DNA from 3 places in the Rhodoplanes azumiensis genome. Region 1 is predicted to be linked to each of the others. Evidence: riboswitches for the same ligand, from Rfam matches in the RefSeq annotation. Region 1 holds a riboswitch; each other region holds the start of a gene.
The links. A riboswitch is a leader RNA that binds a small molecule or an ion and turns the genes downstream of it on or off. The one in region 1 is predicted to bind cobalamin.
Positions count from the first base shown of each region.

Region 2: another riboswitch for cobalamin. It lies ahead of ACFSOX_RS03110 (cysteine-rich small domain-containing protein); the one in region 1 lies ahead of ACFSOX_RS00620 (DUF1636 domain-containing protein).
Region 3: another riboswitch for cobalamin. It lies ahead of ACFSOX_RS11960 (TonB-dependent receptor); the one in region 1 lies ahead of ACFSOX_RS00620 (DUF1636 domain-containing protein).

Region 1 covers NZ_JBHUIW010000001.1:135,059-138,329, forward strand. Annotated here, with positions in the region: gene cobN (cobaltochelatase subunit CobN) at 1-444, opposite strand, end outside; gene cobW (cobalamin biosynthesis protein CobW) at 447-1,487, opposite strand; gene ACFSOX_RS00620 (DUF1636 domain-containing protein) at 1,493-2,032, opposite strand; cobalamin riboswitch at 2,137-2,363, opposite strand; gene cobO (cob(I)yrinic acid a,c-diamide adenosyltransferase) at 2,482-3,105, shown strand; gene ACFSOX_RS00630 (cobyric acid synthase) at 3,223-3,271, shown strand, end outside.
Region 2 covers NZ_JBHUIW010000002.1:283,626-286,896, reverse strand. Annotated here, with positions in the region: gene ACFSOX_RS03115 (cobyric acid synthase) at 1-1,411, opposite strand, end outside; gene ACFSOX_RS03110 (cysteine-rich small domain-containing protein) at 1,408-1,740, opposite strand; cobalamin riboswitch at 1,988-2,212, opposite strand; gene thrS (threonine--tRNA ligase) at 2,487-3,271, shown strand, end outside.
Region 3 covers NZ_JBHUIW010000012.1:66,637-69,907, reverse strand. Annotated here, with positions in the region: gene ACFSOX_RS11970 (NAD kinase) at 1-569, opposite strand, end outside; gene cutA (divalent-cation tolerance protein CutA) at 659-994, shown strand; cobalamin riboswitch at 1,210-1,417, shown strand; gene ACFSOX_RS11960 (TonB-dependent receptor) at 1,620-3,271, shown strand, end outside.

The DNA of each region.
Region 1 (3,271 bases):
GCGCGCGCCGCCGGTGTCGCACAGCGTCTGCAGGCGGCGCAGCGTCGAGACGGGGACGTTGGAGGCCTCGTCGAGCCGCGGGTCGGGGCGACCGTCGCCCGGGACGATCGCCAGCGCGATGTTGTTCCGCGCCGCGGCGGCCTGCACCTGCTCGACCCCGTAGCGCCAGTAGTCGAGCCCGCCCAAAAGCCGAATCAGGATGCCCTTGGCGTGCGACAGCGTCCTCTCGATGTAGAGATCGACCGAGAGGGGATGCTGCAGCCGCGCCAGATTGGCGAGACGCAGGCTCGGCAGCTCCTCGCGTCCGGCCCGCCAGCCGGCCGCGAAGGCGCCGAGGTCGCTGTCCGCGAACGACAGGACGACGAGATCGGCGGGCGCGTGGCCGAGATCCTCGGCCGTCGCCGCCTCCTCGAGGCCGTGCGTCTCGCGGAACAGGATGTGCATCGTCAGACCGGCTCGCGCTGCAGGGCCGCCGTGACGGCGGCGTGGTCGAAGCCCTTCTGGCCGATGACGACGAGGCGCGAGACGCGCGGCTCGTCGGCCGCCCACGGCCGGTCGAACTGCGCCCGCACCCGCGTGCCGACGCCCTGCACCAAAAGCCGCATCGGCTTGCCGCGCACCGCGACGTAGCCCTTGGCACGCAGCACGCCGTGGTCGCGGGCGATCGCCTCGACCTTGGCGACCACCTCGGGGATGGCGGCGTGATCCGGCAGCGTCACCACGATGGTCTCGAAGTCGTCGTGGTCGTGCTCGCCGTGCTGCTCGTGATGGCTCGGGCGGGCGGCGAGATCGTCCTCGGCGGCGGCGCCGAGCCCGAGCACGACGCGCGGATCGACACGGCCCTCCTGCGTCTCGATCACCGGAATCCGGCGCGGCATCTCGGCCTGCACGGTGTCGCGCGCCGCGGCCAGCGCCTGCGCGTCGACGAGGTCGACCTTGTTGAGGATGACGATGTCGGCGCAGGCGACCTGATCCTCGAACACCTCGCCGAGCGGCGTGTCGTGGTCGATCGTCTCGTCGGCCTCGCGCTGCGCCGTGACGGCTGCGAGGTCGGGGGCGAAGCGGCCGTCCGCCACCGCCTCGGCGTCGGCGACCGTGATCACCCCGTCGACCGTGATGCGGGTGCGCAGGTCCGGCCACTCGAACGCCTTGAGGAGCGGCTTCGGCAGCGCCAAGCCCGAGGTCTCGATGAGAATGTGCTCGGGCGGCTGTCGGCGCGCCAGCAGGGCCTGGATGGTCGGCACGAACGCGTCGGCCACCGTGCAGCACAGGCAGCCGTTGGTCAGCTCGACGATCGCGTCCTCGGGGCAGCTCGGGTCGGCGCAGCCTTTCAGGATGTCGCCGTCGATGCCGACGTCGCCGAACTCGTTGACCAGCACGGCGAGCCGCCGGCCGCCCGGGTTCTCCATCAGGTGGCGCACCAGGCTGGTCTTGCCGGCGCCCAGGAAGCCCGTGACGATAGTGACGGGGATTTTCTCGAGCGACATCGTGGTCAGGGCTCCTGAGCGGCCGGCAGTGGCGGGATGCGCGCGACGGCGCTCTTGCGGATGATCAGCGGGCGCTCGCGCCAGGCGACGAGGCCCTTGGCGGACGCGGCCCAGCGGTCGGCGAAGTGCAGGACGTCGTCGGCGTGGTCCGGGGTGAGGTCGCCGTGGACGTAGCTCCAGCGGCCCGGGCCGGCGAGCGCGATCGTGCAGGCGCGGTTGCAGTTCGACAGGCATTCGGACGGGACGATCCGGAGGCCGGCGGTGCCGTCGGATTCGGTGGCGGTGGCCCGGGCCTGCGCGGCGGCCAGGGCGTCGTGCAGCAGCTGGCCCGAGCGCACCTCCTCGTCCTCCGAGATCCGGCAGGTGACGCAGACGAACATCGTGGGCTCGCCGGCCGCGGCCGGTCGGGCGGCGGACGACGTCGTGCCGGGCGACGTCGCGCCGGGCGGTGTCGCGCCGGGTGGTGTCGCGCCGGGCGACGGGATGTCGGGGGACGGTGCGGCGGACGCCATGACGGCGGGATCGACCGGGTCGGCTGGCTCCATGGGTCACTCGTCGACGACAGGAGACGAATCCCCCGAGACGTGCGGCGAGCGGACCTGCACTCCGTTCGGCCGACATTCGCTCCGGAACACCCCGCCCGGAACGGCGTCAGTGGCAGGCGACGGCAGGTCTCCTGGCTCGCGGGTCGCTGCCGGCACCACCTTCCCGGGGACCGCCCCCAGTGGCTACGGTGCAGGCTCGCCGCTCACAGTTGCGGGGGCAGCTCCGGCACGGCGCCGACCCGGTTGCCCGTCTCGCGGGTGTCCCGGCTCGCCGCCTCCGATATTCCCTCTTGTCCGACCAGCAAGGCGTTTCGCGGCATGCGGAAACGTCCCGGCGGGCGGGACACCGTCGGCGCCAGGATCTGTGCGGCGGAAGTGCCGCCCTGTCAATCCGGCGGTTGCCCGAGCGGACGCCCTGTGGTCCTGTCGCCACCCCGACGAGGACTCCGATGACCGAGACCGCCGACGCCCCCACGCCCGAAGAAGCCGCGCGCCACCGCGCAAAAATGGAGAAGCGCAAGGCCCTGCAGGATGCCGAGATCGCCTCCAAGACGGTCGAGAAGGGGCTGCTGCTCGTCCACACGGGCACCGGCAAGGGCAAGTCGACGGCCGCCTTCGGGCTGGCGCTGCGGGTGCTCGGCCATGGCGGGCGGGTCGGCGTCGTCCAGTTCATCAAGAGCCGACCGACTGGCGAGAAGACGGCCCTCGCGGTGTTCGGCGACCGCGTCGTCTGGCACACGGCCGGCGAGGGCTTCACCTGGGAGACCCAGGACAAGGCGCGCGACATGGCGGCCTGCCGGGCCGCCTGGGAGATCGCCACGGCGCTGATGGCCGACCCGGCCTTCGGCCTGGTGATTCTCGACGAGCTGAACATCGCGCTGCGCTACGACTACCTGCCGGTCGAGGAGGTGGTGGCGACGCTCGCGGCGCGCCGAGGCGACCTCCACGTCGCCGTCACGGGCCGCAACGCCAAGCCGGCGCTCGTCGAGGCCGCCGACCTCGTCACCGACATGACGATGGTCAAGCACCACTTCAAGGCCGGCGTGAAGACCCAGGCCGGGATCGAGTTTTGAGCGTGGCGGACCGGGTGGCATGCCGGCAGTGAACGGAGCGCTCGGGACTGGAGTCCGGGCCCGGCGCTGCGCGCCGTCCCGGAATGACCGTGCCCGCCGGCCGCCCGTGGAACGCGCATGACGGCCCGCGCCCTCATGTTTCAGGGCACCGGCTCGGACGTCGGCA
Region 2 (3,271 bases), on a different contig from region 1:
CACCGGCGATGCGGCCGTCGGCCGACATCGCACCCTCCGGCCGGATGTGCCCCGCCCCGTCGTCCAACATCAGCCACGGTCGTGACAGACCCGGCCCCGTGGTGCGGCCCATGTGCATCTCGTAGCCGGTGACGCGACAGCCGCTGAAGCGATCCACCGCGTCGACGTCGACGAGTCGCTTGTCGCCGCCGATCTCGGTCTCGACGTCGAGGAGGCCGAGGCCGCGGGTCTCGCCCGACGCACCCTCGTTGCCCTGCGGATCGCGCACCACGCGGCCGAGCATCTGGAACCCGGCGCACAGCCCGAGCACCCGGCCGCCGCGGCGCGCATGGGCGAGAATGTCGATGTCCCAGCCCTCCCGGCGCAACACGTCGAGATCGCTCCGGGTCGCCTTCGAGCCGGGCAGAATGATCACGTCCGTGTCGGCCGGGATCGGGTTGCCGGGCTGGACGAAGCGCAGCGCGACGCCCGGCTCGGCCGCGAGCGGATCGAGGTCGTCGAAATTGGCGATACGCGAGAGCCGCGGCACCGCGACATTGAGGCCACGCCCAAGCGTCTCGGCCGGCCGCTCCAGCGCGAGCGAGTCCTCGGCGGGCAGCCGGTCGGCAGTCGGGAACCAGCGCAGCACGCCGAGGAACGGCCAGCCGGTCTGTTCCGTGATGGTCTTCACGCCGGGCTCGAACAGCGAGAAGTCGCCGCGGAACTTGTTGACGACGTAGCCGACCACGCGGGCGCGGTCGGCCGGATCGAGCAGCGCATGGCTGCCGACGATCGCCGCCATGGTGCCGCCGCGGTCGATGTCGGAGAGAATCACGACCGGCAGGTCGGCCTGCTCGGCGAGATGCATGTTGGTGATGTCGGAGCGGCGCAGATAGATCTCGGCGCCCGAGCCGGCGCCCTCGACCAGCACCAGATCGGCCTCGGCGCGCAGCCGGTCGAGGCTGTCGAGAATGGCCGGCATCATGCCGTGGCGCATGCGGTGATAGATGCGGGCCGGGCAGTTGCCGAGCACGCGCCCGCGCAACACCACCTGCGAGCCGATGTCGGTCTGCGGCTTGAGCAGCACCGGGTTCATGTGGATCGACGGCGCGGCCTTGCAGGCGCGGGCCTGCAGATGCTGCGCCCGGCCGATCTCGCCGAACACGATCTCGCCGTCCGGTCCCGGGGGAAGATCGCTGTCGGCCGCCACGGCGGCGTTGTTGCTCATGTTCTGCGCCTTGAACGGACGCACCACGAGGCCGCGGCGCGTGAAGGCGCGGCAGAGGCCGGCCACCACCATGCTCTTGCCGACATCCGAGGCGGTGCCCTGGATCATCAGCGCGCGGGCGCGGCGCCGCAGCCGCTGCGCGGCGGGCGTGAAGGCGATGCGGGAGACGAGGCCCGCGATCTGGGCGTCGACGTCGATGGTCATGATTTGGTCCGAACGGGCTTCTGCCGGTAAGGCCGAGTCTGCTCCTGCCCGTCCCAGATCACCGGCCGCTCGAGCCACTTCTGGATGAAATTCCAGGCGCCGCGGGTGCCGTTGTGCGGCAGCGTGCAATCCGAGCAGTCCTTGCGCCGCGTCCCGTTGCGGTCGGTGAAGACCTTGTAAGGACCGGGGCAACGGTAAGCGATCAAGGGGCAGTAGCAGAACAGGCAGTTGAACTGCCCGCGCACGCCGGAATGGCAGGGCAGGAACGGACAGGCCGTGTTGGTGAAGCCCTTGAAGGCTTCGTTGGTGGTCGTGTCCTTCGGCTGCATGCGAGGCCCCGGCGTGTGCGAGCGCGGCGGCGACGGCGTCGCCACCGTCTGAACGCGCAGGCGGCCCGCCGGCGAGCGGCATCGCCCGCCGACACGTCGCGCCGCGGATGTGGACGAGGACGGGTTCGAATGCCGGTCACGGCGGCACGGGCCTCGCACCGCCGACCGTCACGCGGACCGATCACGTGAAAACGGAATCAGAGTCGGGTGATCATGAGCGCTCCCCTTTCGACCCACCGTCGAACGGAATGGACCAGCGTCTCCGGCCGGTCTCCTGGCTCACGGATCATGGTCCCCGATCACCTTCCCGGGACTTGCCCTGATGGCGTCCCAGTGGCTCACGATCGGCGACGATCCGTCCACAGTTGCGGGGGCAGCCGCGGCATTGGCGAGAGCTCGTCGAACGAGCGCTCGCCGGACCGCGTTCCCGTTTCACCTCTCGACGAGAGGCACCGAAGACCGTTTCAAATGAGCACGAAGCGGAGTGGCGTGCAAGGGCGGGCCATCCCGGAATCGGGTGCGGACCTTCACGACGGTGGCGATGTCGCCGGCGCGATGACGATGTCGTCGCGGCGCCGTGCGCGAAATCCAGGGCGCGCCACGATCGGCGCGCCGCGATCGCCCCGCGGGCCGATCACGGCCCGGCCGGCCTTGCGCTTCGCCCCCGCCCTGCTATATCCCTCGCGCATCGACAGAATCCGCTTACCTGCGTTCGTAGGCAGCGAGTGAGCAACAGGAGTTTGCGAATGGTCGCCCTGACCTTTCCCGACGGCGCGCGTCGGGAGTTTCCGAACGGCACCACCGGTCTCGACATCGCCAAGGGCATCTCGCCCTCCCTCGCCAAGCGCACCGTCGCGATGGCGCTCGACGGCGTGCTCGTCGATCTCGCCGACCCGATCGAGCAGGACGCCGCGATCGAGTTCGTGTCGCGCGACGATCCGCGCGCCCTCGAGTTGATCCGCCACGACGCCGCCCATGTGATGGCCGAGGCCGTGCAGACGCTGTGGCCCGGCACCCAGGTCACCATCGGCCCGGTGATCCAGAACGGCTTCTACTACGACTTCTTCCGCAACGAGCCGTTCACCCCGGACGACTTCGCCGCGATCGAGAAGACGATGAAGGAGATCATCGCGCGCGACAAACCCTTCACCAAGGAGGTGTGGTCGCGCGACGAGGCCAGGCAGGTCTTTCGGGACAAGGGCGAAAGTTTCAAGGTCGAGCTGGTGGACGCGATCCCCGAGGATCAGACCATCAAGATCTACAAGCAGGGCGACTGGTTCGACCTGTGCCGCGGCCCGCACATGACCTCGACCGGCAAGATCGGCACCGCCTTCAAGCTGATGAAGGTCGCGGGCGCCTATTGGCGCGGCGACAGTAACAATCCGATGCTGACCCGGATCTACGGCACCGCCTGGGCCAAGCAGGAGGATCTCGACGCCTATCTCAAGCAGATCGAGGAGGCGGAGAAGCGCGACCACCGAAAGCTCGGGCGCGAGCTCGATCTCTTCCACTTCCAGGAGGAAGGCCCCGG
Region 3 (3,271 bases), on a different contig from region 1:
CGCCGCGGCCGAAACGGGCTGATCGGGGTGAGCGCGAGGAGCGGCGAGCCGATCGGGATGATCGGGCCGCCGGTCGACAGATTGTAGGCCGTCGAGCCGGCCGGCGTCGCCACCATGATGCCGTCGGCGGTGAGCTCGCGCAGCCGCGTCTTGCCGTCGACGATGACGTCGAGGCGGGCCGCCTGATAGGTCTGGCGGAACAGCGACACCTCGTTGATGGCACGGTACTCGTGGCCGATGCCGTCGACGTCGAGGGCGCGCATCACGAGAGGGTGGATCACGGTCGCCTCGGCGTCGTGCAGGCGCTCCTTCAGCCCGTGCTCGTGATACTCGTTCATCAGGAAGCCGACGGTGCCGCGATGCATCCCGTAGATCGGCTTGCCGGTGCTCATGAAGACGTGCAGGGTCTTGAGCATCAGGCCGTCGCCGCCGAGCGCGACGATGACGTCGGCCTCGTGCGGATCGACATTGCCGTAGCGCTGGACGAGCCGATTCAGGGCGGCCGTCGCCTCGGGCGTCTGGCTCGCCACGAAGGCGATCCGCTCGATCTCGGCGGGCAGATGGGTCATGCGCGGCTCGTGCGGCGGATCGTGCGGCGGATCGTTCGGCGGTTCGTGCGATACCGGCGCCGCACCGCCGCCGACGCGAAGGAGTGGCGATGGAACGGGTGGTGTTCGTCTATACGACCTTTCCGGGGCTTGTCGAGGCGGAGGAGACCGGACGCGCGCTGGTCGAGGCGCGGCTCGCCGCCTGCGTCAACATCCTGCCCGGGATGGTCTCGCTCTATCGCTGGGAGGGCGCGATCGCGCGCGGCGAGGAGGTGGTGATGCTGATCAAGACCCGGGCGTCGCGCGCCGAGGCGGTGCGGGCGGCCGTCAAGGCGCGCCACTCCTACGCGACGCCGGCCATCCTGGTGCTGCCGATCGAGAGCGTCGATCAGACCTATCTCGGCTGGCTCCTGGCGGAGACCAGGACGGACGCCGAGGAGGAGTGAGCCGCGGTCCACCGCGCGCCGTCAGGTCGTTCCGAGGGCGCGCTTCAGCGCGCGAACCCGGAATCCGGGGGCATGCACCGAGATCGTGGTCGGTTTCCGGGATTGCACCGTCGGTGCGCCCGGAGTGACCAACGGGTGTGGGCGGCGTGCAACACTCCTGCGCCTAATGCGATCGGGTCGTGTCATGCACCATTGACGTTCGGGCGGCGTGCGCCCGAAAGTGCACGCGTGCTGGTTCCCGGCGGGCGACCGCCGGGAGGAAAGAGGGAACACGGAACGCGCATCCGCGAGGATCGCGAAGCCGTGGCTGGACCCGCAACTGTGAGCGGCGAGCCGCATCCGTGATGGCCACTGGGAGACCGGGAAGGCCGGATGCAGCGACGACCCGCGAGCCAGGAGACCTGCCCGCACAGTCACCCAACCGGTGGGCGGGAAGCCCCATACGGAGCGGTCTTTCGCAGCGGTGACACCGTGACCGGCGCGGGGACCGCGATGCGCGTTCGTCTCGTGACGCTTCGTCTCGTGAAGCGTTCAGGCACCGATCGGCCATGGTGGCCGGACGGGCGTCTTTCGCGTCGGCTCATGCAACCCCAACCGCATGACCCCTTCGCGAAGGACGACAGGAATGACCCACGACCATCCAAACGGCGGTAGGGCGGCCCGCGCCGCCGGCCTCGCGATTCTGCTCGGCGGCACCGCGATGCTGCTCGCAGGCACGGCGCGAGCCCAGCAGGCGACGGCGCCCGAGACGACGCTCCCCGACCTCTATGTCACCGCGACCCGGCTCGGCGGCACCGGCAGCGCGCTCGGAATCACGGGCGCGTCGACGACCGTGATCACGGCCGAGGAGATCGAGCGCTCGCCGGAGCAGACGATCCCGGGCATCTTGGCACGCGAGCCCGGCATCCAGGTCTCGAACCTGTACGGCGGCGTCAACGGGGCGCGTGCCACGGTCGACATCCGAGGCTTCGGCGCCACGGGCGCCCAGAACACCCTGATCCTGATCGACGGACGCCGCGTCGACCTGCCCGACCTGCAGACCTTCGACTGGGGCTCGGTGCCGATCAACGCGGTCGAGCGCATCGAGGTGACGCGCGGCAACTCCGGCGGCGTGCTGTACGGCGACGGTGCCGTCGGCGGCGTCATCAACATCGTCACCAAGAAGGCGACGGGGCGGCCCAACGGCGCCCGCGCCGAGGTCGCCTGGGGCTCGTTCGACCAGGTCGAGGGGCGCGGCACCGCCTTCGCGTCGAGCGGGCCGCACGCGATCGCCCTCTACGCCAACGCGGTGCGCTCCGACGGCTATCGCGACAACGGCCGGTATCACCAGACCAACGCCGGCGCCGATTACCGCTACACCCGCGACTGGGGCAGCGTCTATCTCAACACGACGGCGAGCGACCAGGTGCTCGGCCTGCCGGCCGGGCGCCGCGTCGACCCGACGCTCGGGCTCAATCAGCTCGCCGGCGACCGCCGCGGCACCAACACACCGTGGGACTTCGCCAACCAGCAGCAGGCGACCGCGACCACGGGCATGACCTATGACATGACGCCGGGAGCCGAGCTGATCCTCGACGGCGGCGTGCGCGTCCGCAAGCAGCAGGCGGCCTATTTCCCCTCCTGCCTCGACACCTTCACGGGGGTCTTCGACACCGGCTGCCGGCGGCAGATCGGTTCCGCCTACGACACGTCCTATTTCGAGTCCTCGCTCGTCACCTCGTCGGTGACGCCGCGCCTGAAGGTCGACACGACGGTGTTCGGCCTGCCGCTGAAGTCGCTCACCGGCGTCGACGTCTATCACACCGACTATTCGTCGCCGCGCGCCCTGATGGAAGGCGCGGCACCGCTGCATCAGTACGACCTCGACCAGACCTCGCTCGCCGCCTACACGATGAACACGGTCACGCTGTTCTCGACCACCGACGTGTCGGTCGGCGGCCGCGTGCAGCGGACCTCGCTGTCGGCGCGCGACGCCGTGAACGCGGCGGCGCCCGGCTATCTCTACTTCGGCTTCCCGACTGTCGTGCAGGCGAACCCGCTCGACGACACCCAGACCAACCGGGCCTGGCATATCGGCATCGAGCACCGGTTCAATCAGCAGCTCACGTTGTTCGGCCGCACCGCCCAGAGCTTCCGGGTGCCGAATGTCGACGAGCGCATCGGCAGCGCGCCCTGGGGTACGCCGAGCAACTTCGCGCTCAAGACCCAGACGTCGCGCGACTGGGAGGCGGGCGTGAAGGTGACGGCCGGCCCGATGGCCCTGCAATGGAGCATCTA